2 regions of the Sphingomonas sp. ID0503 genome follow, and region 2 is predicted to be linked to the other one. Evidence: predicted binding sites of a transcription regulator. Region 2 holds the regulator's gene; the other holds the start of a gene.
What was found. The regulator LexA, encoded in region 2, represses DNA repair genes until DNA is damaged. The targets are predictions, from matches to a motif close to GTTCCNCNCTTGTTCT.
Positions count from the first base shown of each region.

Region 1 (5,115 bases), 260 kb from region 2:
CCCGCCTTCTTCTCCAGCCACTTCCGCCCGGTCGTCGTGGGTGAGGGCAGGGCCTTCGCCACCGGCTATTACGAGCCGGAGATAGCCGGATCGAAGGAGAAGGCACCCGGCTATGACACGCCGGTCTACGCGCGTCCCGACGACCTGATCGAGGCCGATCTTGGCCAGTTCTCGCCCGACCTCAAGGGCCGCAGGATTCGCGGCAAGGTAAAAGACGGCAAGCTCATCCCCTATCCCGATCGCAAGGCGATCGACGAGGGCGCGCTCAAGGGCAAGAAGCTGGAGATCGGCTATGCCGCCGATCCGATCGAGTTCTTCTTCCTGCAGATCCAGGGCTCGGGCCGGCTCAGGCTCGCCGATGGCTCGATCATGCGGATCGGCTATGATGGGCAGAACGGCCGCGAATATGTCGGCATCGGTTCGCTGATGAAGAAGCGCGGCCTGTTCCAGCCGGGGCAGGCGCAATCGATGCAGGGCATCATGGCCTGGCTGCGCGCCAACCCCGAACAGGGCCGCGCGCTGATGAACGAGAATAAAAGCTTCGTGTTCTTCAAGGTGCTGACCGGCGCCGGGCCGCTGGGCGCGATGAACCAGCCGGTGGCGGGCCGCGTCAGCTGTGCCGTCGATCCGAAGTTCGTGCCGCTCGGCGCTCCCGTTTGGCTCGCTGTAGACCGCGTGGAGGCGACAGGCCTGTGGGTCGCGCAGGATACCGGCGGTGCGATCAAGGGCGCGAACCGCTTCGACACCTTCTGGGGTGCGGGCACCTACGCGCGGGTGCTTGCCGGGGGCATGTCGGGCCGAGGCCAGGCCTACATCCTGCTCCCGAAGGCGGCGGCGGAGCGGCTGACCGGCGCGGGGGCGGCTCATGGCGGGGCGACGGCTCGATCCTGACGAACAGGCGCTCTGGCGCCGCGTGACCGACAGCGTTCGCCCGCTTGTGAAGCGGGTGGCGTTGGCACCGTCCGTTACGACAGAAGTTCGTTCGTCCCGAGCGAAGTCGAGGGACGGGCAGCAAACGCCAGTTGTCGTCACGCGTACCTCGCCATCCCTAGGCACGAGTGGGAAGATCGCCAAGCCGGGCGAGACTCTCGATGCCTCCTGGGACCGCCGGCTCTCACGCGGTCTCGTCGCCCCTGATATTTCGATCGACCTCCACGGCCACACCCTCGCCAGCGCTCACGCGCTTCTGGAGTCCAGCCTGTCGCGCGCTGTCGCTGAAGAGGCGCGGCTGATCCTATTGGTAACCGGCAAGCCGCCGGTCGAGCGTCATGACGCGCTCGGCCCGCGACGCGGCGCGATCCGCGCGGCGGTGGGCGACTGGTTGGCCGGCTCTGCATACGCGTCCCGGATCGCCGCCGTGCGCAACGCCCATCCGCGCCACGGCGGGCAGGGGGCGCTCTACATCGTGCTGAGGCGGCGAAGATGACAAAAAGGGCCGGCCCGCTTGGCGCAGGCCGGCCCCTCAGCATTCGTCAGGCGTAATGCTTACGCGGCCTGACGAACCTCGCCCTCAATCGCAGCGGGCTGCACATGGGCACTGCCGCCGATCTCGATCTTGCGGGGCTTCTTGTGCTCCGGCACCTCGCGGACCAGCGCGATGTTGAGCAGGCCGTGCTCGTAGCTGGCACCCGTCACCTTGATGACGTCGGCAAGCTGGAAGCGACGCTCGAACGCGCGCTTCGCGATCCCACGGTGGAGGAACTGACGCTCGCCCGTGTCGGTCTCGTCGGCGCCCTGTCCGGTGACGATCAGGACGTTGTCCTGCACCGTGACGTCGATCTCGTCCTGCGAGAAGCCGGCCACCGCCATGGAGATGCGGTACTCGCCGTCATTCAGCTTCTCAATGTTGTACGGGGGATAGGCGTCGCCCTCGCCACGCGTCGCGAAATCGACCAAGCGGTTCAGGTTCTCGAACCCGATGGAGGAGCGGAGGAGGGGGGCAAAATCCAAAGTACGCATAGCTCAAACCCTTTCAGCGAATGAGGTTGTTTGCGGCCCGCGGACATCCGCCGGACCGTGCCGGCCAGCCCCGAAGCGACTGACCCTGGCACGCGGAAAGATGGGAATAGTACAGGCAGTTTCAAGGGTATGGTCATCCGAACTACGTCAGATTGCTTTTTCCAGGCTCTCAGCTATGTTCCCTCTCTGTTCACTCGGAGTGCGACATGGCCAAGGCTCAAAAACGCTATGTCTGCCAGGCCTGCGGCGGGGTCTCGCATCGGTGGCAGGGGCAATGTGCCGACTGTGCCGAATGGAACACGATGGTTGAGGAGGCGGGCGTGCTCCTGACCCCGTTCGCGCAGAAGCATCACCTGCGCAGCGGCGGCCAGTCGGTGTCACTAGTGGCCCTTGATGCCGAGGTCGAGCTGCCCGCACGCCTCCCGACCGGCATTGCCGAGTTCGACCGCGCGCTGGGCGGCGGCTTTGTCGCGGGATCGGCGACGCTGATCGGTGGCGATCCGGGCATCGGCAAGTCGACGCTCCTCCTTCAGGCCGCGGCGAAGCTGGCGAATCGCGGTTTGCCGGTCGCCTATATCTCCGGCGAGGAGGCCGCCGATCAGGTGCGGTTGCGCGCGCGGCGGCTCGGCCTGGGGAAGGCGCCCGTCCAGCTGGCGGCGGCGACTTCGGTGCGCGACATCCTGACGACCTTGGAGGCGGGGCCTCCGCCCGCGCTGCTCGTCATCGACTCGATCCAGACCATGCACTCGGACCTGATCGAAGGCGCGCCCGGCACCGTCAGCCAGGTCCGCGCCTCGTCTCAGGAGCTGATCCGCTTCGCCAAGGAACGCGGGACGGCGCTTGTCCTCGTGGGCCATGTCACCAAGGACGGGTCGATCGCTGGCCCGCGCGTGCTCGAACATATGGTCGACACCGTGCTCGCCTTCGAAGGGGAGCGCAGCCACCAGTATCGCATCCTTCGCGCGATCAAGAACCGCTTCGGCGGCACCGATGAGATCGGCGTCTTTGCGATGGCCGAGGGCGGGCTGGGGGAGGTGACCAACCCGTCGGCTTTGTTCCTGACCAGCCGCGACGAAAGCGTGGCGGGGGCGACCGTCTTCCCGGCGCTGGAGGGCACGCGGCCCGTGCTGGTCGAAATCCAGGCGCTCACCGTGCGCCTGGCGAGCGGTGCCACGCCCCGACGGGCGGTCGTCGGCTGGGACAGCGGACGGCTGGCGATGATCCTCGCCGTTCTGGAGGCGCGCTGCGGCCTCAGCTTCTCCTCGGCCGAGGTCTATCTGAACGTCGCCGGCGGATACCGGATTTCCGATCCTGCGGCGGACCTGGCGGTGGCGACTGCCCTCGTCTCGGCGCTCGCCGAGCGTCCAGTGCCGACCGACTGCGTGGCTTTCGGAGAGGTCGCGCTTTCCGGCGAAATCCGCCCGGTCGCCCATGCCGAGCTGCGCCTAAAGGAGGCAGGCAAGCTCGGTTTCGAGCGCGCACTGCTGCCCGCGTCGGCCAAGGCGGCGGGGAAGGGGATGCGCGCGTCGGGCTTCGCCACGCTCGTCGCGCTCGTTGACCATCTGCTGGGGCGTGGCTAGCCAGCTGGCATGACCGCGCTCGACATCATCGTCATTCTGCTTGTCGGCGGATTGGGTGTCTTCGGTGCGCTGCGTGGGTTCACCAGCGAGGTGCTGTCGATCCTCACCTGGATCGCGATCATCTTCGCTCTGAAGCTCGGACATGCGCCGGTCAGCGCGCTGCTCGCCGGCCCGATCGGCAGCGCGGGTGGGGCGAGTGTCGCGGCCTTCGCCCTGATCGGGGGTGTGGTCTGGATCCTTGGCAAGGTCGCCGCGTCATCGATCGGCGGAACGGCGAAGCGGTCGGTGCTCGGGCCGGTGGACCGCTTCCTCGGTTTCGGCTTCGGCGCGGTGAAGGGGCTGATCGTCGCGAGCCTCGGCTACCTGCTGTTCAACTTGGCGTACGACACGGTCTACGGCGCGCAAGCAGATCGGCCCGAATGGCTGGCGACATCCCGCACATATCCGCTCCTGCGCGCCAGCAGCCGCGCCATCGTCGATTTCGTCGAGGCGCGACGGCGGAGTGGGGAGCGGAAAGCCTCGTCAGGCGAAGTTGGCGCCTGAAGGCTCGCCTTCATCCTCGATCTTCTCAGCCTCTTCTTCCGTCGACGTATTGCCGACGGGCAACTCCATATCGTGTTCGTCAACGGTTTCGCGCGGGTCGGGTCCTGGCATGACGCCCTCCTTCGATTACCGCGCCTTCAACGAACGCGGCCGCCGCAAGGTCCGAAGGATTGGTTTTCGGCGCAAATATGCCCATCTGTGGCACAACTGATTCGAGATGAAGGAAGATCGTGATGGCCGGTGAATCGATCGTGGTGGCATCCTACGCACGCACGCCGATGGGGGCGTTTCAGGGTTCGCTGTCAGCCCTTAGCGCTACGGATCTCGGTGCCGCGGCGATCCGCGCTGCGGTGGAGAGGGCGGGGCTCGAACCCGTCGCCGTCGATCAGGTCTATATGGGCTGCGTCCTGCCGGCAGGGCTCGGCCAGTCGCCGGCGCGCCAGGCTTCGCTGGGCGCAGGGTTGCCCGATTCGGTTCCGGTCGCGACGATCAACAAGGTGTGCGGATCGGGGATGCAGGCGACGATGATGGCCTTCGACCAGCTCGCGCTGGGTGAGGCGGATGTGGTGGTGGCGGGCGGCATGGAGAGCATGACCGGCGCGCCCTATCTGCTGCCGAAGCATCGCGGCGGGGCGCGGATCGGCCATGACGTCGTCAAGGACTCGATGATGCTCGATGGGCTGGAAGACGCCTATACCGGCAAGGCGATGGGCCTTTTCGCCGAGGATGCCGCTCGCGACTATCAGCTAACCCGCGAGGCGCAGGACGAATACGCGCTGGCCAGCCTGTCGCGCGCCAATCAGGCCATCGGCGAAGGCGCCTTCGCGCGTGAGGTGGTGCCGGTGACTGTCTCGGGTCGCGGCGGCGATGTCACCGTCGAGGTCGATGAGCAGCCGGGTAAGGCGCGACCCGAAAAGATCCCGACGCTGAGGCCCGCCTTCGTGAAGGACGGTACGGTGACGGCGGCCAACGCCTCCTCGATCTCGGACGGAGCCGCGGCTTTGGTCCTGACCCGCGCAGATGTCGCGGCGGA
Region 1 is NZ_JBLZUR010000002.1:1,559,858-1,564,972, reverse strand. Features, by position in the region: gene ACM608_RS08650 (murein transglycosylase A) at 1-891, shown strand, start outside; gene ACM608_RS08645 (Smr/MutS family protein) at 866-1,426, shown strand; gene ACM608_RS08640 (Hsp20 family protein) at 1,486-1,959, opposite strand; gene radA (DNA repair protein RadA) at 2,166-3,539, shown strand; gene ACM608_RS08630 (CvpA family protein) at 3,549-4,082, shown strand; gene ACM608_RS08625 (hypothetical protein) at 4,062-4,193, opposite strand; gene ACM608_RS08620 (thiolase family protein) at 4,316-5,115, shown strand, end outside.
Region 1: a site for LexA is predicted at 2,137-2,152, ahead of radA (DNA repair protein RadA). Genes of this name have one in related genera too.

Region 2 (5,115 bases):
CCGGCACGCGGCCTCATTCGCCTGACGATCGCCACACCGCTCACGGCGGGCGGTCCACCCGCCCGCGCCCGTGTGAATGTGGCAGAGGAGGATGTGCCTGCCGGCCTTAGCATCGGCGATACATTGTCGCTCCGCGCCCGCCTGATGCCGCCAGGTGAGCCGGTTCTGCCGGGCGCATATGACTTCGCCCGCGTTGCCTGGTTCGACGGCATCGGCGCGACCGGTCGGGCCTTTGCCCCTGTTACGATCACGGCAAAGGGTGAGCCGCCATTCGGCCTTTCCCGCCTGCCGCAATGGCGGGCGCAGCTTTCCCGCCACATCGAGGCGCAACTGCCCGGCTCGCCCGGCGGCATCGCTACCGCCTTCGTGACCGGAGACGAAGGCGCGATTGCGGACGCGGATGCCGAGGCGATGCGGCGCAGCGGTCTCGCGCACCTTCTGTCAATCAGCGGTCTGCATGTCACCGCCGTTGTCGGCGCGGCGATCCTGCTGACGATGCGTCTCCTCGCGCTTAGCCCACGTCTTGCGCTGCACTGGCCGCTGCCGCTCATTGCGGGCGGAGCGGGGGCCGTCGCCGCGATCGGCTACACGCTGCTCAGCGGCGGCGAGGTGCCGACAGTCCGGTCGTGCATCGCCGCACTCCTCGTCCTCGGCGGCCTTGCGCTTGGGCGGCAGGCGATCACCCTGCGGCTGGTGGCGACGGGCGCGCTGCTCGTTCTCGTCTTCTGGCCGGAGGCGCTGGCCGGTCCCAGTTTCCAGATGAGCTTCACCGCCGCGACCGCGATCGTGGCGCTCCACGAACTCCCGCTCACCCGCCGCCTGCTCGCGCGCCGGGAAGAGGGTAGGGGATGGCGGCTCCTGCGCGCGCTCGGCGGACTGATCGCCACCGGTCTCCTCATCGAAGCGGCGCTCGCCCCGATCGCTTTGTTCCACTTCCATAAGGCTGGCCTCTACGGCGCTTTCGCGAACATCGTCGCCATCCCCCTCAGCACCTTCGTCATCATGCCTCTGGAGGCGGTGGCGCTGCTGCTCGACATCATCGGCCTCGGCGCGCCGTTATGGTGGGCGACCGGATTGGCAATCGAGGCGCTGCTCGCCATCGCCCGTGCCGCCGGCGACGCACCGGGCGCGGTCGCCGCTCTCCCGTCGATGCCGCCTGCCGCTTTCGCTCTGATGGTGGCGGGCGGGCTGTGGCTTGCGCTGTGGCGCACACGCCTGCGCCTATGGGGCCTGGCACCGGCGCTGATCGGAGTAGCAATGGCTCTCATGACTCCTGCGCCGGACCTCCTCGTCACGGGTGACGGTCAGCACTTGGCGCTGCGGACATCCGATGGACGCTTCGCCCTGCTTCGGCCCCGTGCCCGAGACTACACCCGCGACACGCTCGCCGAAATTGCCGGCAGCGACGAAGCCCTTCTCGATCTCGAAATGCTCCCCAACGCCCGCTGCACCCGCGACTTCTGCATGGCGCGCGTCGCGCGGGGTGGGCGAAGCTGGACGGTCCTGGCGAGCCGCAGCGACCAGTTCGCGCCGATCCGCCAAACCAATCGAGCCTGCGCGATGGCCGACATTGCCGTTAGCGACCGGCGACTGCCGCGCAGCTGCCGCCCAAGATGGATTAAGGCCGACCGAACGCTCCTCGCGGAGACCGGCGGCCTGGCCATAGACTTCGACCGTGTCCGCGTAACGGCAGCACGTCTGCCGCGCGACGATCACCCCTGGCGCGCGGTCCGGCTCAATACCGCCGCAACAGCCCGGCCAGCCGGCCCTGGATCCGCACCTGCGCTGGGGCGTAGCGTTGCGGATCATAGGCGCGGTTCGCCGGATCGAGGCGCACCATCTGCCCCTCACGGCGGAAATACTTGAGCGTGGCCTCGGCGTCATCGACGAGAGCGACGACGATCTCGCCCTCCCTCGCACTATCGACGCGGCGGATGAGCGCATAGTCGCCGTCGAGAATGCCGGCCTCCACCATCGAATCTCCGGAAACTTCGAGGGCGTAATGCTCACCGGGGCCCAGGAGGGCGGCGGGAACGGAGAGTGAGCTTTGCCCCTCCAGCGCCTCGATCGGCATGCCGGCCGCGATACGCCCGTGCAGCGGAATCTCGATCACGTCGTTGGCCGCAACCGGCGGTGTCACCGGCACTTCGCTCTTCACCGGCGTGTTGGTGTTCGCGGCCGCAGGTGCCGCCTTCTTCGCCGGAACTCCCTCAGGCAGCCGAAGAATTTCCAGCGCGCGGGCGCGGTTCGGCAGGCGGCGGATGAAGTTGCGCTCCTCAAGCGCGCTGATCAGGCGGTGCACGCCGGATTTAGACTTCAAGTCCAGCGCCTCTTTCATCTCCTCGAACGAAGGCGACACTCCGCTCTCCGCCAGACGGTCGCTGATGAAGCAGAGGAGGTCGTGTTGCTTGCGCGTCAGCATGTCGGTGCCCTCACTCGGGAACGAATGTGGAACAGGTAGTGAATGTTCCGCGATGCTGTCAACAACATTCGCTTGGGGCGAACTCAGTCGCCGGTCAACAGGCGCTCGGTCGCGGTCCGGACATCCGCCTGCCGCATCAGGCTCTCGCCCACCAGGCAGGCACGCACGCCATATTCGGCCAGCCGGTCGAGATCGGCGCGGCTGCCAAGGCCGCTCTCGGCGACGATCAGGCTGCCTTCGGGCGCAAGCGCGGCGAGATCGATGGTGCGGCCGATGTCGACGGTGAAGTCGCGAAGGTCGCGGTTGTTGACGCCGATCAGGCGCGACCGCAGGCCGGCGGCGCGCGCCATCTCGGCGGCGTCGTGGACCTCGACCAGCACGTCCATGTCGAGTTCGATCGCCGCCGCCTCGATCTCCGCCATCTGCCCGTCGTCGAGCGCCGCGACGATGATCAGGATCGCGTCCGCACCCATGGCCCGCGCCTCCGCCACCTGCCACGGATCGACCATGAAGTCCTTGCGCAGGCAGGGGAGCCCGCAGGCGGCACGCGCGGCGATCAGGTAATCGGCGCTCCCCTGGAAATACGGCTCGTCGGTGAGGATCGACAGACAGGCGGCACCACCGGCCTCGTAAGCGCGGGCGTGGGCAGGCGGGTCAAAATCCCCTCGGATTAACCCCTTAGAAGGCGATGCTTTCTTGATCTCTGCAATCAGCCCGGTCCCAAGGGTCTCGACTTTCGTGCGTAGCGCCTGCTGGAAGCCGCGCGGCGGTGAAGGAGCAGGCCAGTGCGAAAGGCCCTGCGGCCTGCGCACGGCCACTTCTTCATACTTGGTCTGAAGGATCGCTTGTAAACGGTTAGAGGTCATCGGCTAAAGTCGATCCAGCAGTCGAGCAGCGCCTTGGCCAGCCCCTTGTCGATGGCCTCGGCGGCTTCTTCGGCTCCGTCGCGAAGCCCGTAGACTTCACCGGCCACCTTCAGAGCGGCAGCGGCATTGAGCAGCACGGCATCGCGATAGGGCCCAAGCTCACCCTCCAGCAAGCGGCGCAGCGCGGCGGCGTTGTAGGCGGCGTCACCACCCCTGATGGCGTCGAGGGGATGGTCGGGCAGCCCGGCATCCTCCGGCGTGACCTTGCTGGAGGCGAGGCCGTTCGCCGACAACGTCACGGCGCGGCTCGGCCCCGCGATCGATAACTCGTCGAGGTTCTCCTCGCCCGCGACCACCATCGCGGCATCGCTGCCGAGCAGCTCGAGTGCCTCGGCCATCGTTTCGAGGTAATCGACCCGAGCCACCCCAATCAACTGGCGGCGCACCCCTGCGGGATTGCAGAGCGGACCGAGCAGGTTGAGGATCGTCCGCCGCCCGATTGCCTTGCGGACCGTCGCAAGGCGACCGAGCGCCGGGTGGTACTTCTGCGCGAAGAAGAAGGCGATGCCGAGGTCGGCCAGGCTCTCCTCCGCCGTCTCTGCGGCGCGATCGAGATCGAGACCGAGCGCCTCCAGCGTGTCCGCAGCCCCGGCCTTTGAGGAGGCGGCGCGGTTGCCGTGCTTGGCGACCGGTACGCCGCAGGCCGCGACGACCAGCGCCACCGCCGTCGAGATGTTGAGGCTGTGCGCGCCGTCACCGCCGGTGCCGCAGACGTCGATTGCGTTGGCGGGAGCGGCCGCGCGGATCATGCGGGCGCGCAGCGCGCGCGCGGCGGCGGCGATCTCGATGCTGGTCTCGTCGCGCTCCGCCATGGTGACGAGGAAGGGCGCGATCACCTCCGCCTCGACCTTGCCGTCGAGGATGTCGGCAAACGCCGCCTCCGCCGTCGCACCGTCGAGTGGCGATGACGGGTCGGGAAGGAGGGTGATCGTGGTCACGCCCGCTCCAGCACCTTCACGCCCGCCTCACGCAGGAAGTTGGCGATCAGGTCGTGACCATGTTCGGTGGCGATGCTTTCCGGGTGGAACTGGACGCCGTGGATCGGCAGGCTTGCATGGCGGAAGCCCATCACGGTGCGGTCCGGCGCGCGCGCGTTGACGAGGAGCGACGGAGGCAGATCTTCCTCCGCCACGATCAGCGAGTGATAGCGGGTGGCAGTAAACGGCGTGGGCAGGCCCTTGAAGACCCCCGTGCCATCATGTTCGACCGGGCAGGTCTTGCCGTGCATCAGCTGGGCCGCGCGCACGACGCGTCCGCCGAAGTGCTGGCCGATCGCCTGATGGCCAAGGCACACGCCGAAGAGCGGGCGGCGCTGCTCCGCGCAGGCGGCGACAAGGTCGAGGCTGATCCCCGCCTCGTTCGGCGTGCAGGGGCCGGGGGAAATCAGGAAGCCGGCAGCACCTGAGGACATCGCCTGGCCGACACCGATTTCGTCGTTCCGCACCACTTCCACCTCGGCACCAAGCTCGCGCAGGTAATGCACGAGGTTCCAGGTGAAGCTGTCGTAATTGTCGATGACCAGGATCATGGCCGGGTCTTAGCGAGCGCTCGTCCTCACGTCATCCGTATCTTGTTCGTCATCCCAGCGCAGGCTGGGATCTATCCGGCGATTTGTCTAAGAGGCGAGTGAGCGCGAATGGATGCTGACCTTCGTCAGCATGACGACGTTCAGGAGTTGATGATGCTGCTCGCTACCCTCCTCGCCATCGCCTCACCGGACAAGCTGCCGCCGGGCGAGCCCGTGCCACCACCAGCGAGCGAGGAAGC
Region 2 is NZ_JBLZUR010000002.1:1,819,080-1,824,194, reverse strand. Features, by position in the region: partial or broken gene ACM608_RS09850 (ComEC/Rec2 family competence protein) at 1-1,203, shown strand, start outside; gene lexA (transcriptional repressor LexA) at 1,736-2,422, opposite strand; gene trpC (indole-3-glycerol phosphate synthase TrpC) at 2,506-3,288, opposite strand; gene trpD (anthranilate phosphoribosyltransferase) at 3,285-4,286, opposite strand; gene ACM608_RS09830 (anthranilate synthase component II) at 4,283-4,876, opposite strand; gene ACM608_RS09825 (nuclear transport factor 2 family protein) at 4,985-5,115, shown strand, end outside.